One region of the Ureibacillus endophyticus genome, then DNA from elsewhere that is predicted to be linked to it. Evidence: predicted binding sites of a transcription regulator. Region 1 holds the regulator's gene; the other holds the start of a gene.
What was found. The regulator Rex, encoded in region 1, represses fermentation and respiration genes when NADH is low (regulators of the CRP and FNR family bind a similar motif). The targets are predictions, from matches to a motif close to TTGTGAAATATTTCACAA.
Positions count from the first base shown of each region.

Region 2: a site for Rex is predicted at 5,120-5,137, ahead of NKR20_RS16895 (DUF1641 domain-containing protein). Genes of this name have one in related genera too.

Region 1 is NZ_JAMYWW010000001.1:3,316,048-3,323,763, reverse strand. Features, by position in the region: gene tsaE (tRNA (adenosine(37)-N6)-threonylcarbamoyltransferase complex ATPase subunit type 1 TsaE) at 125-580, shown strand; gene tsaB (tRNA (adenosine(37)-N6)-threonylcarbamoyltransferase complex dimerization subunit type 1 TsaB) at 577-1,281, shown strand; gene rimI (ribosomal protein S18-alanine N-acetyltransferase) at 1,283-1,729, shown strand; gene tsaD (tRNA (adenosine(37)-N6)-threonylcarbamoyltransferase complex transferase subunit TsaD) at 1,726-2,736, shown strand; gene NKR20_RS16360 (ABC-F family ATP-binding cassette domain-containing protein) at 3,390-5,333, opposite strand; gene NKR20_RS16355 (redox-sensing transcriptional repressor Rex) at 5,532-6,164, shown strand; gene NKR20_RS16350 (twin-arginine translocase TatA/TatE family subunit) at 6,244-6,453, shown strand; gene tatC (twin-arginine translocase subunit TatC) at 6,474-7,301, shown strand; gene NKR20_RS16340 (LysR family transcriptional regulator) at 7,433-7,716, opposite strand, start outside.
Region 2 is NZ_JAMYWW010000001.1:3,420,511-3,428,226, reverse strand. Features, by position in the region: gene NKR20_RS16915 (ABC transporter ATP-binding protein) at 1-769, shown strand, start outside; gene NKR20_RS16910 (DedA family protein) at 1,241-1,849, shown strand; gene NKR20_RS16905 (MFS transporter) at 1,888-3,096, opposite strand; gene NKR20_RS16900 (NAD(P)/FAD-dependent oxidoreductase) at 3,430-4,614, opposite strand; gene NKR20_RS16895 (DUF1641 domain-containing protein) at 4,658-5,080, opposite strand; gene NKR20_RS16890 (isoprenylcysteine carboxyl methyltransferase family protein) at 5,493-6,056, opposite strand; gene NKR20_RS16885 (type III polyketide synthase) at 6,061-7,143, opposite strand; gene NKR20_RS16880 (hypothetical protein) at 7,266-7,716, opposite strand, start outside.

The DNA.
Region 1 (7,716 bases):
CACATCACATTCACTACAATGGCTTGTGATGTGCTTTATTCATTTATTTTAGGTATTACATTTTGAACATTTGTGATACTTTAGGTAAACTAATGGTAATGTGATTGTGAGAGGAAAATCGTTTATGGAATTTCAAATAGAAATTAATTCATTGGAAGAGACTCAAAACTTGGCAAATAATTTAGCGCAATTAGTTGGTGCTCAAGATACAATTACACTTGAGGGAGATCTTGGTGCAGGAAAAACAACTTTTACTCAATCATTTGCAAAAGGGCTCGGAATAACGAGAACTGTAAATAGTCCAACCTTTACAATTATGAAACAATATGAAGGAAGACTACCGTTTAATCATTTAGATGTTTATCGTTTAGAAGATAGTGACGAAGATCTTGGTTGGGATGAAATCTTTTTTGGTGATGCGGTCACGATAGTTGAATGGGCACATTTAATAGAAGATGTTTTACCTGATGAACGGTTAGCAATTGAGATTTTTCGGAGAGATGGGGATAGAAGGCTATTTGTTTTAAAACCTTTTGGAGCCCATTACGAAAGAATGTGTGAGGAGTTATTAGGAAAATGATTTGGTTAGGAATTGAAACCTCAAATGCACCGTTATCAATTGCGGTTGTAAAAGATGGTCAAGTATTAATAGAAATCGTACAAAATTTAAAATTAACCCATTCAGTAACAGTAATGCCAACGATTCAAGAATTATTAGAAAAGGTTAATTTAAAACCTTCAGATATAGATGGAATTGCAGTTTCGGAAGGACCAGGTTCTTATACTGGACTTCGAATTGGAGTGACAGTTGCTAAAACAATTGCGTGGTCATTAAAAAAACCTGTTGTTGGTGTATCTAGCTTAAAAGTGTTAGCTGCAAATGCTCAATTATTTAATGGAATTATTTGCTCATTATTTGATGCAAGAAGACAAAACGTATATGCAGCTTCTTATACAGAGAATTTATCAGAAACTGTCATCGAAGAACAACATATTTCCATCGATGAATTATTAGAGAAACTCAAGGAAATGAGTAAACCAGTAATGTTTGTTGGATTGGATGTAGCAATTTTTAAAGAAAAAATCGTTGAGTGCTTAGGAGAACTAGCTTACTTTGCTCCAACAAGTTTACAATTACCAAGAGCCTCAAAATTAATTGAACTTGTACAAAATGAGCCGTTACCAAGTGTAGAAGAAATACATTCTTTTGTCCCAAAATATCATCGTATTGCCCAAGCAGAAGCGGAATGGATCAAGGAACAAAAGAGAGGAAATCAGTAATATGGTACATTATCGAAAAATGACACCAGAAGATGTGGAGGCAGTTCATCAAATAGAGCTAGCTTCTTTTCCTACACCTTGGACACTTGATTCTTTTCACTATGAGATGAGAGAGAATCCAAATGCTTACTATATAGTAGCAGAAGCTAATGATGGTAATATTATTGGATTTTGTGGTATGTGGGTAATTATTGATTCAGCTCAAATTACAAATGTTGCGGTAATCGAATCTGCTCGTGGTCAAAAGATTGGTGAAGGATTAATGCGTGAGGCAATAAAAGTTGCAAAAGAACGCGGTGTGGAAGTATTAAGTTTGGAAGTGCGTGTTTCAAACATAATTGCGCAAAACCTTTATCGTAAATTAGGATTTCAAGATGGCGGTATACGAAAAGGTTATTATACAGATAATCAAGAGGATGCTCTTGTCATGTGGGTGAATTTACAATGAAAGATACAATAATATTAGCAATAGAGACAAGTTGTGATGAGACAGCAGCAGCAATTATTCGTAATGGAACAGAAATCATCTCAAACGTTGTTGCGTCACAAATTGAGAGTCAGAAACGATTTGGTGGTGTCGTTCCTGAAATCGCATCACGACATCATGTAGAACAAATTACCATAGTAATTGAAGAAGCTTTAGAAAAGGCAAATATGCAGCCTTCAGATTTAACAGCGGTTGCAGTAACAGAAGGGCCAGGATTAGTAGGTGCTTTATTAATCGGTATTAATGCTGCAAAGGCGTTTGCATTTGTTCATAACTTACCGATTATTGGGGTACACCATATTGCAGGTCATATCTATGCAAATGCTTTGGTACAACCAATGCAATTTCCACTCTTAGCCCTTGTAGTTTCTGGTGGTCATACAGAATTAGTATTAATGAAAGAACACGGTAGTTTTGAAGTAATTGGGGAAACACGTGATGATGCAGCTGGCGAGGCATATGACAAGGTAGCAAGAGTACTTAAGATGCCATATCCAGGTGGACCACATATTGATCGCTTAGCACATGAAGCGGATGAAGCAGTTGAGTTTCCTCGTGCTTGGTTAGAGGATAGTTACGATTTTAGTTTTAGTGGATTAAAATCAGCTGTTATTAATTATAAACATAATATGGATCAACGTGGCGAGGAAATTAACCCTGCACATGTTGCACGAGGTTTCCAAGAGAGTGTTGTAGAAGTATTAACAACAAAAACGTTGAGAGCAGCGAAAGAATATAATGTAAAACAAGTCATTGCAGCAGGCGGAGTTTCTGCTAATAAAGGTTTACGCACAAGTTTGGAACAAGTCTTTGAGCAAGAAGGAATTGCATTTACAGTTCCTCCGCTAAAGTTATGCACAGATAATGCAGCAATGATTGGCGCTGCCGCTTCGTATATGTATGAAGCAGGTGTACGTGGGGAATTATCGATGAATGGTGTGCCAGGAAAAGAGTTAAAAAGTTGGTAATAAGGTAGTAAAGATAAAGTGCTAGGTAATTAAAGGGGGGTCCTAAATTTTTTTGGACATCCCTTTGCTTTTTAATAAATATTTCATAGCAATTATTGCTCCTGCGGTGGTCACATTAAAATGCCACCATCCTCGTCGCAAAAGAGTGTCTCAAAACAAGTTTTCAGACACTCTTTTTTTGTCGAAATTTTTCACCTATGCTCACTTATCCACAAAAAAGCTAAGTTATTAAAAGTTCTAAGTTTTGTTGGATTTTTCTGAAAACTTATCCACAGATTATTAATATTTTTATCAAAATGTCAAGACGAACATTCGTACTTATGCACATTCTGGGGATAAGTTGTGGGTAACTTGTGATAAACCTATATATAGTGTTGATTTTTACACACATAGATGTGAATAATTAAAAATTCAAATGTGGATAATGTGGGAAAGTCTGTTGATATGTTGATATTACTAGTTTTGTAATGTGAATAATTTTGTGGAGGAATTTTATCGAAATTTGTCTATTGACCAAGATATATGTAAATTATTTTTCGATAATAAATGGTAGGTGTCTAAAAAATGATTTTAAGTCTTCTATTTAATGAGTATAGAAAAGGCTGTGTAGAAAATTAAGGATTTTCAACACAGCCTAATTAATATTACCTTATTTAAGAATTTATATTCTCTAGTTCTTCATTTAATTCAAGCCATTGCATTTCTTTTTCGTCATGTTCAGATTTGGCATTGTCTAATTTGTTTTGAAGTTCCAATACTTTTTCGTGGTCACGGAAGATTTCAGGATCACACAATTGTTCTTCAATCTGAGCTATTTCCTCTGAGAGTTTATTCATCCCATTTTCAAGCTCTTCAATCGTACGACGAATTTGACGTTCTCGTTTTTTTGCATCTTTATCAATTTGTGATGTTGATTTTACGGTAGGAGCTTGCTTAATTTCTTTCGCATCAGCCGCTGCTTTCATTTCAGCTAACTCTTGTAATTCTTGTTTTTTCTCAAGGTAATAATCATAATCACCTAAATATTCAAAGGAGCCATCACTAGACATTTCAATAACCTTTGTAGCAATTCGATTAATAAAATAGCGGTCATGGGATACAAATAGTAATGTACCTGGATAATCGATTAGTGCATTTTCCAACACTTCTTTACTATCTAAATCTAAATGGTTTGTTGGCTCGTCGAGAATAAGTAAATTCGCTTTTTGCATCATAAGTTTCGCTAAAGCAAGTCGAGCTTTTTCACCACCAGATAATGAATGAACAGGTTTCAGTACATCTTCACCACTAAATAGGAAGCGTCCTAAAATTGTACGAATATCTTTTTCATTCATTAAAGGCCATTCATCCCATAGTTCAAGAAGTACGCTTTTGTTGCCTGTTAATTTTGCTTGCTCTTGATCATAATAACCGATTTGAACATTTGCACCATACCGAATATCTCCATGCATTAACGGTAAATCTTTTACAATTGTTTTTAGTAATGTTGATTTCCCTACACCATTTGGACCTACAAGTGCAACTCGGTCTTCACGGAATAGACGCATCGAAATATTTTTGGATATTGTATTTCCTTCATAACCAATAGCTAATTCATCTATGGAAAGAACGTCATTTCCACTTTGACGATCAATGGTGAATCCAAAATTTGCTGATTTTTCATCCCCATCAGGAGAGTCCATCCATTGTGTTTTTTCTAATACTTTTCGTCGACTTTGAGCCATTTTGGTAGTAGAGGCACGGGCAATATTTTTTTGGATAAATGCTTCTAATTTCGCTTTTTCATCTTGTTCTTTTTCATACAATTTTAAATCTCGTTCATAGTTTTTTGCCTTTTGATCTAAGTAAGCACTATAGTTCCCAACATATTTAGATACATGGTGGCGACTAACTTCATATACAATTGAAACAACTTGGTCTAAGAAGTAGCGGTCATGGGAAACGATTAGAATTGCTCCATCATACCCCTTTAAATAACTTTCTAACCAACTTAATGTCTCAATATCTAAATGGTTGGTCGGTTCGTCTAGAATAAGCAGATCTGGTTTGCTTAATAAGAGTTTCGCAAGAGCAAGTCTTGTTCGTTGCCCACCAGATAATGAAGAAATTAGTTTATTATAGTCTTCAGGGAAAAATTGCATCCCATGTAATACAGAACGTGTATCTGCTTCGTACTGATATCCACCAGCATCTTTATAATCATGTTGAAGTTGATCGTATTCAGCCATAATACGGTTATAAACTTCTGTGTTTTCGTATACAGCAGGGTCCGCCATCTTCTGCTCCAATTCACGTAACTTTTGTTCTTGATTACGAAGGGGAGCAAAGATTGTCATCATTTCGTCCCAAATAGATAATGTTGATTCGAGCCCTGTATGTTGTTCTAAGTAGCCTAGTTTTACATCTTTCGGTATGATAATCTCACCAGAATCATAAGACATTTGGCCGGCGATGATTTTTAGTAGCGTTGATTTTCCAGCACCATTACGTCCTACTAAAGCAACACGATCTTTATGTTGAACTTCTAATTTTACACCACTTAATATTTCATCTGTCGCAAAAGATTTATATAATTGATTTACTTGTAATACAATCATTCTTTACACCTCTGTTTCGCTAACATTAGTGTAATGGATGGGGGTGTTGTTCGCAACGAGGAGACTTTACTTATTTCAACATGTTTAGTAATATGATAACGATTTCTATAAAATTTTCTTTATTAATATAATAAGGTTCAGCCTTTTAATCATGATAAAATTGCTATTGTATTGGTTATATTGTTAGGGGGATATGGTTTGAAACAGGAAATGAAAATACCGCAAGCTACAACTAAGAGACTACCTCTGTACTATCGGTTTTTGCAAAATTTCGCAAATGAAGGTAAAAGAAGAATCTCATCACAGGAACTTAGTGAGGCAATGAAAATAGATTCTGCTACGATTCGTAGAGATTTTTCCTATTTCGGGGCACTTGGCAAAAAAGGGTACGGTTATGATGTTCTTTATTTACTTGAGTTTTTTAGACAAACACTTGACCAAGACGAGGGTGCAAACGTAGCTTTAATCGGGGTAGGGAACTTAGGTAATGCGTTTTTAAAATACAATTTTCAAAAAAACCATAATACAAGAATTGTAGTGGCTTTTGATTCAAAGGCACCACATGAGGGAACAGAAGTGAATGGAATTCCTGTGTATCATCCAGATCGGTTAGAGGAAATGTACCATGAATATAATGCAGAACTTGCAATTTTAACTGTATCTTCACGGTCTGCTCAAGTGATGACAGATCGACTTGCAGCAATCAACGCGAAAGGTATACTGAACTTTACGCCAGTACGTTTAAATGTACCTGAATCCATGAAGTTAATGAATATCGATTTGTCGGTTGAATTAGAAGCATTGATTTATTTAATTCGAAATAGTGACTGACGAAAAGTGTTCACATTATATATTAGCAAATTACGACAAGATGCGTTAAAATGTACATATAATAGAGGAGGTGGCTATCATGGTTGTGCATTTAAATGCAATCGGACCAGTGAGCCTAGTTATTATCGGTATTGTAGCTTTATTAATCTTCGGCCCTAAAAAGTTGCCAGAGCTTGGAAAGGCATTTGGCTCTACGCTTCGTGAGTTTAAAAAAGGTACAAAAGGGTTAATCGATGATGATGATCATGACACAAAGAAAGTCATTGAACACAAGGACCAAAACAAGTAAGTTAAGGATGTCACATTAGTATGAATCCAAAAGAACTCACTGTTATTGAGCATATTGAAGAACTAAGAAAGCGTCTCTTTATATGTGCTGCCTTTTTTGTAATAGCATTAATTGGGGGATTTTATTTAGCAGAACCAATCATTAAATATATCCAACATGAAGATGCTGAAAAATTGACGCTAAACGCGTTTAACGTAGGTGACCCGCTTACTGTTTATTTAGAAGTTACATTTGTTGTAGCATTAGTGATTACGTCCCCAATCATTTTATATCAACTATGGGCATTTATTACGCCTGGTTTACATGAGACGGAACGTAAAGCAACATTAAAATATATACCTTATTCATTTATACTGTTTATTGGTGGACTAGCATTTGGTTACTTTATTTTGTTTCCAAATGTTATGAATTTTATGATGAAATTATCGAATGATCTCGATATTCAGCAAACAATCGGTATTAATGAATATTTTTCATTCCTATTTAAATTAGTTGTTCCTTTCGGGTTAATTTTCCAATTGCCTGTTGTAACACTATTTTTAGCTAGGATTGGGTTATTAAATCCAAAACTTATGGTTAAGTTCCGTAAATACTCATACTTCGTTTTGTTTGTACTGGCTGTGCTTTTGGCACCTCCAGACTTGATTTCAAATCTACTTATTGCAATTCCACTTTTTATTCTTTACGAAATTAGTATTGTTATCGCACGTATAGGATACAAGAAATACGAAGAGGCGGAAGCGTTGAGAGTAAAAGAGGAAAAAGAAGCAGAACAAAAATTGCAGGTTGAACAAGCCTTAGCAGAACAACGCCGTCAAATTGAGGAAATGCGGAATATAAAGGGATAAACAACTTTAAATTAATTGTAAGGCACTTATGGGATTCTTAACGTCTCATAGGTGTTTTTTATTTGTGATAAATGGGGCTCATTTGTAAGTGACCTACCGCTAATGGGAGCCCCGTAATTATCTGAAGGGAATTATAATGTAACAATATCTTTCTCCATGTCCGCTGTTGTTGCATTGTTAAACATACCAATAAAATTACGAGCGTTTTTGGATAAATAGCGGTTTTTGGGCCAAATAATAGTAGCCTGAGATTGAATATTACAATCTACAAATTCAAGAATTTTAATTCCGTTAGTACTAAGCTTATCCAAACTGTTGCGCGGTAAAATGGTTACTCCCAAACCTTCTTTGATGAGGGTTACAATCATAGCTAAATCAATACAATCGCAAATAATATTAGGTGTAAAACCATGTC
Region 2 (7,716 bases), 100 kb from region 1:
TAAATCCACAACAGGTCGTTCTATTATTCGCCTTTACGATATTACAGATGGAGAAATTTTATTTAAAGGGAAAAACATCCATGCTGGTAAATCTCGCAAAGAGTTGAAACAGTTCAATCGAGAAATGCAAATGATTTTCCAAGATCCATATGCATCATTAAACCCACGTATGACAGCGGGTGAAATTATCGCAGAAGGTTTTGATATTCATGGCCTTTATAAAAATAAACAAGAGCGTCGTAACCGTATTGGAGAGTTGCTAGAAGCTGTAGGATTAAATCGTGAGCATGCTAACCGATATGCCCATGAGTTTTCTGGTGGTCAACGTCAACGTATCGGTATCGCCCGCGCGCTAAGCTTAGACCCAAGTTTTATCATTGCCGATGAACCAATCTCTGCTCTTGACGTATCGATTCAAGCACAAGTAGTAAATCTACTGAAAAAATTACAAAAAGAACGTAACTTAACATATTTATTTATTGCCCATGATTTATCAATGGTAAAGTATATTAGTGACCGAATTGCTGTAATGTATAGAGGGAAAATTGTAGAGTTAGGCTCTGCGGATGAAATTTATAATCACCCAATTCATCCATATACAAAATCTTTATTATCTGCAGTTCCACTTCCGGATCCATTAACAGAAAGAAAACGTCAAAGAATACCGTATAATCATGAGGAAACTACCGAAGAAATGAAAGTGCATGAAGTTTTACCAAATCACTTTGTCTACGGTTCAGAAAGTCAAATTAGAAAATGGAAGAAATAATGGGGGAACCTATCATTTTAAATAGTAGTCTTATATTATAGCCAACGAAAACTATTCGTTGGCTCAGAGTGTCGACAAAAGGAATTTATAATCAAAATCTTGATATTTCCTTAGTGGTTTTCACTACTTATAAAATTAGTTGGTATTGTTAAAGTATTACTATATCAACATTTTCTCTAAATATCGCTTTTGTTCTTGAATATTTGATAAAGAAAAAATAGTAGACAAAGTCGTTGAAAACGACTTTGTCTACAGTCTGAGCCAACGAAAACTATTCGTTGGCTTATTTTTTTCATACAAATTTGTAGAAATTACTTTAGGAAATGAAAGAATACTTCCACACGTACATATACTTTAAAATATTTAAAAACCAAACAATGCAAATCTAAGGAAACTATTTGAATAGGATTAGATTATAAAGTAGCATTATAGTTAATGTGTCGAGATAATTTATACATAAGGAGAGAAGGAATGGAAAGTTGGATCACAACCATAATGGAGGACTTTGGTTATATAGGTGTTTTTCTACTTATCATGTTGGAAAACCTATTTCCACCAATTCCTTCAGAGGTAATCTTAACATTTGGTGGATTTATGACAACTAAAACCGATTTATCGGTTATGGGAGTTGTCATTGCTTCAACGATCGGATCTGTTGCGGGTGCAATTATTTTGTATGGAATTGGAGCTATTGTAGGAATTCATCGTATTGAGCGATTTGTAGATAAATGGGGGAGAATTTTACGATTAACAAGTAGAGATATTCATAAAGCAAATGCTTGGTTTGAAAAGTATGAAGTTTGGACAGTCTTCTTCTGCCGCTTTATACCATTAATTCGAAGTTTAATTTCTTTACCTGCTGGACTAGCTAAAATGCACTTTGGTATTTTCCTTTTGCTAACAACATTAGGGACGTTAATATGGAATATGGTATTAGTAAATATCGGTGCAGCTGTCGGAGAACAGTGGGAAACAATTGTTCATTATATGGACATCTATTCGAATATTGCCTATGCAGCAATTGCCATTGTGTTTTTTGTCATTGTTATTCGTTTCTATCAAAAGAAGTTGAGAAAGTAATAAATAAAGCAGATCGGGTTTATGCCCGATCTGCTTTTTTATGCAGGTTTTTCTACTTTATCTTTTGGTAAAAAGAACGCTACGATTAATAAAATTGGAAGAATGGAGATGATTTGAATCGTACTTGCGATTCCGATTTTATCAAGTAAAAATCCTATAACAACAGCACCGATTGCTCCCATACCAAAGGCGAATCCTGTTGTTAAACCAGCCATAGTTCCAATTTTACTTGGGACAAGTTCTTGTGCATAAACCACTGTAACCGAAAAACTAATCATTATCAATGTGCCAATAATGATTAAAAAGATTAAAACTAACCATATCGGCATGTATGGTAGTAGTAAACAGAACGGTAGTGGCCCAACAACAGATAGTAAGATGACATTTTTTCGACCAATTCGATCTGATAGGGAGCCCCCAAAGAATGTACCAACGACACCACAAGCCATAAAAATGAAAATAAATACTTGTCCTAGACGTAGTGTTAAATCATAATGATCCATTAAATAAAATACATAAAAGTTTGTAATGTTCGTTGTGTAAAATGAACGGGCAAAAATAATGACCATTAAAAGTGTTAAAGCAATACCAACTTGTTTCTTCGTTAAAGGAGGTAGTGATGAAACCAGTACTTTTTTCTTTTTCATTGCTAATTTTTCTGCCTGTAATTGACGAACATACCATCTTGAAATTTTTAATAATATCGCAATTCCAAGTGTTGTGAGTAATAATACAATCGCTGCACCACGTTGACCATAAACGTCTAAAATAAATGCGCTAATCAAAGGAGCTAATGCTTGTCCTGAGTTTCCGCCAACTTGATAAATGGATTGGGCTAGTCCTCGTTTATTCCCAGCAGACATAAATGAGACCCGGGATCCTTCGGGGTGGAAAACTGCCGAACCGAATCCTAAGAATAATACCGAAAGTAATATTAACCAATATTGCTCTGCTAGTATGAGCATCGTTAATCCAACAAAAGAACTCATCATGCCAATAGGCAACGCAAAAGGCATTGGTTTCTTATCACTCACAAACCCAACAACTGGTTGAAGGGCGGATGAAAACATATTTAATACAAAAGATATAATCCCGAGTTCAGTAAAAGTTAGCCCTAAATCTCGTTCAAGTAAAGGGAACATTGCTGGAACGACAGATTGCATTGTATCATTTATTAAATGAGCTACTCCAATAGCAATCATAACAGGATAAATGGGATTATTAAGAGTAGCTTTAGTTTCACTCATAATGTCTCACCTTCTAATTTCAATTCGTATTTACCATTATACCCCTATATTGTTAATTTCATAGTGAGATTAATGGTGTATTGTAAAATAGTTCATTGTTGCAGAGTAGTTCTCCGTTCCGACCGACGCTTCACGCAGAAAGTTTAGCTCTGTAGCGAAAGGTGAATGCCGCCAGCTACACTCGCTGCCTCCACTACGAACAACAATTCGGTACTAGTAAGTGAAAATAACCTACATTATGATTAGTACTATATTGTTCAAATAGCCATTATCCAGAGCCTAAAAAAAGAAGATTCCAGAATGCCTGGAATCTTCTTTTTTATATTTTAAGTATTAATAAGCTAGACCGTATAAAGCTTTAATGTGTGATAAGTAACGGATATTACTTGCTTCTTTCATTAATGTAGCTGGAAGGCCTTTAAGTGGAATGTTGTTACCACCAACAAGTGCTACACCATCTTTACGTCCAAGGCTTGCAAGTGTTCCTGAGTTAATTGGGTTGAATGGTTCTAATTTTTGACCACGCATTAATGCGAAAATGTTATATCCAGCTGTTTCACCCATTTGCCATGCAACTTGTGCAGTAGGTGGATATAATGGACGACCACCATCAGCAGGAAGAGCAACAGATGCATCCCCAACAACAAATACATCTGGGTGAGATGTTGATTGAAGATATTCGTTAATTGTTGCTTTACCACGATCACAAGCAAGACCTGATTCTTGAACGATTGGAAGAGCAGCAACTCCACCAGTCCAAATGAATGTGTTAGCTGTAATTACAGTGCCATCTTTTAATGAGATTTTGTTTCCTTCTACACCTGTTACAGGTAGGCCAGTTAAGAATTCTACACCACGTTTAGTTAATGACTCAGTAGCACGTTGAATTAAGTCATCTGGAAGTACTGGTAAAATTTTTGGACCAGCTTCAATTAGCTTAATGTTAAGTTCATTGAAATCTACACCGTATTTTTTAGCGATAGCAGGGAAGTTATCGACGATTTCGCCAACAAGTTCTACACCTGTTAAACCGCCACCACCGATTACGATTGTTGCATCAGCTAAATCTTTTGATTGTGCATATGCTTCAATTTTGCTTTCAATATGTGCATAGATACGGTTTGCATCGTCAACTGATTTTAATACCATACTATTTTCTTCTAGTCCTGGAATACCGAAGAAACCTGTTTGGCTACCTAAAGCAACAACTAAATTATCGTAGGATAAAACTGATCCATCTGCTAGGAAAACTTCTTTATTATCAACGTTGAAAGATTTTACTTCTTGAACAACTACGTTAATATCTTTTCCTTTGAATAATTTGTTTAAAGAAAAAGATACAGCAGGTTCTTTAATTGTTCCACCTGCTAAACGGTGTAATTCTGTAATGATTTGATGAGTCGGGTATTTATTTACAACGGTAATTTTCGCTTCATCGTTGCTTGCAAATTGACGTAATTTAAGTGCAGTAAGTAATCCACCATAACCTGCACCTAAGATGACGATTTCTTTTGACATGATTATCCTCCGTCCTTATTAAATTAATGAACTGATTTATACTTTAAGCTTTACGTTCAGCTTGGATTTGTAAAAATGCGTTGGCAAAACGGAACAGTTTTTGTGCTTCTGGATCTTTTAATAATTTTAGTAATCCAAATAAGCCGATTGTTTCGTTTGTTTCTTCTGCACGATCTTTTGCTTCAATTGCAGCTGAAGCTAAGCCTTTAACAGAGTCGATAACTGGTACTGAAACTTCTTTAATTGCGTTTACAGTATCATTTTTAAGTACGTCATCTGTAGCGACTAATTGAGCCATGTCATAGGCTTTAGTTAGAAGAGTAACAACCTCAGCTAATTTTGGTAATGCTTCTACTAAAGTCGTTAACGATTCTTGAACTTCAGGTTTTAATAATTGATCAAGTATATCTATTTTTTCTTTGCTAACAGCCTGCTGAGCTTGAATCAATTCTTCTGACATTTTCATTCTCCTTTTCCATTGTAGTTTTCTTTTTAACTAAAAAGTTTGAAAAATATTTCACAAATAGCCATTTGTTAAATAAAACATAGCTATTTTACCATTCCCACGTAAAACATCATAATATATAAAAACATAGTAAACAATAGACCTTTTCTAAAAGTATTGATGAAAAACTACAAAAGCACTAAAAATTTACATTGTATTATAAATAATGTCTCACCGCTAGCAATTAAATTTGTTTGGATAAAAATAATTTGGAAAAAAGCTACAAAAAACTACTTTTTTGTGAATATTGTGTACCATAATCACTTTGAATTATACGACTTATTGAAAGGTATTTCTAATAATAAAGTGGCATTTCTATTATTTATATGATAATTCTAAAATTAATCTAAAGTATAGTTTGGAATTATCTAAATTAGTTATGATTATCCTTCGCTACGTGTGTTGAAATGTTCTTTTTAAACTTCTCTTTATAGTTTGTTACTTCCATCAATGCTTGTTCTTCTAGTGGAATGCGAACTGAAAGCATTGCAAAATTTAATAGCGTAAAACATATCGCAGTAAAGTATGCTTGAAACATAAGAGGGAGTACAAGAATTTCAATACATACAACTAAATAGTTAGGATGTCTAAAAAATAAATATGGGCCCTTTTTTACAACATTCGCTCCTGGCAAGATAATAATTTTAGTGTTCCAATATTGTCCTAAAGAAGTTAGACACCAAATACGTAACCCTTGAGTTAATAAAAATAAAATAAAGAGCCAAATAAAAAGAGGGGAAAGTTGTCTGTTAAAAATAAGAATTTCCCCAATTAAACTTATAAAAAAACTTATATGCAGAGCTAACATAAATGGGTAATGGGATTGTCCGACTTCAAATGCACCTAATGATTTCATTTTTTTCTCATTTCTTTTTGCAACGAAAACTTCAACTAGTCTTTGAACGATGACAAAAGAAATGATAGCGACTATGATCATCCGCTTATTCCCTCCATTGTAAAAGTACTGCTTCTCCACTAAAACCGGGACCTAGAGCGACTAATAATCCATGAGTATTTGGTTCGGTTTTCTTTAACATGAATTGTTCTAGAACATATAGAACAGTAGGGGAAGACATATTTCCGTGTTGTTTTAATATGGTACGGGAAATAGCAGTTTGTTCTTCAGTAAGCTGCAATGCTTCTTCATATGCTTTTAATACTTTTTTTCCACCTGGATGGGCAACAAAATTATCAATTTGTTTTTCAGAGATGCCTTCTTCCTTGAGGAAATCGTGAATAAAGGGACCTAGCCATGTCGAAATAATACTAGGAATATCTCTAGAAAATACGACATGCAGACCATCATCTTTAATATCCCAACCCATCACATCCAAAGAATTAGGCATCCATTTAGAAGCAGTATTCAAAATATGCGGGATAGGCTTTTTTGTATTCATTAATACTTGGTCACCACATACTAAAATACATGCAACACCATCTGCGAAGAGTGAGGCACCTACGAGATTACTTTTTGAAAAATCGTTTTGTTGGAAAGTTAGACTAGCCAATTCAACGCACACTACAAGAACTTTTTCTGTAGGGTGAGCGAGACAATAATCAAAGGCTCTACTAACACCAGAAGCACCGCCTGCACAACCTAGACCCCATATTGGAAGTCTCTTAATACGATCAGAGAATTTCATTTTATTCATTACTCTAGCATCAATACTTGGAGTTGATAGGCCAGTACTCGAAACGAAGATAATCGCGTCAATTTCTTCTGCAGAAATTGGCTTCTTTAAAAATTGAGGATTTTCTAAACAGGCTTTAATTACTTCTACACTGTATTCCGTTGCAAGTTTTATATATAAGTCATTCCGTTCACCAAAAGTGTGCTCTTTTCTATGCCAATCTAATGGGACACAAAATTGACGTTGTTCAATTTCACCATTTTGAAAAACCTTTAATAATCTTTCGAGTTGTGGAATTTTATCATGAAAAAGTTCTTTCGTTAATTGCTCAATATTTGATTGTTTCAAAATATGCGGGGGATCATATGTACTTATGGAAACAATTTTGGGCATAATTAAAATCTCCTCTTTTTTATAGTTTTCTCCAGGTAAATTTCAAATATGCAAAAAAAGATGTTAGAGGGCGTAAATTAAAAAAATGCTGATAAAGAATGTTTTAAACATTCTATATCAGCTTAATTTGATAAGGAGGTTTTAAATGTTCCCCTGTTTGTTTCACTTATTAGCTTATTATTTTCATTTATCATGATTGTTTTCAATAGTAGCTCTAAATAAAGTAGGAAATAATCGATGCAATCCTTTACAAGTTCAATATAGGAAAAGAAAGAATCTGATTTTTGATAATGTAAATAATCACATTTTAATACTTCTAATAACTTATTAGAAAACAGGTGGATGTTTGTTGCATGGAACTGTTCTAAACATGTAGTAAGGCTACAAAAGAGAATTTGATCTTCTGCTTCAGGGTGTTCGATAATGGCAATATCTTTTAGTAAAATTTCAAGGGATTTGATATAGCCAAAAAATGAAATATCTTTATAGCCTAGTAATTCAGCATTAATGGATTGTGTGTAGAGGCTTTGAAATTTTTTAGACGTATTTTTAATTAAAGAATGCTCATTAAAA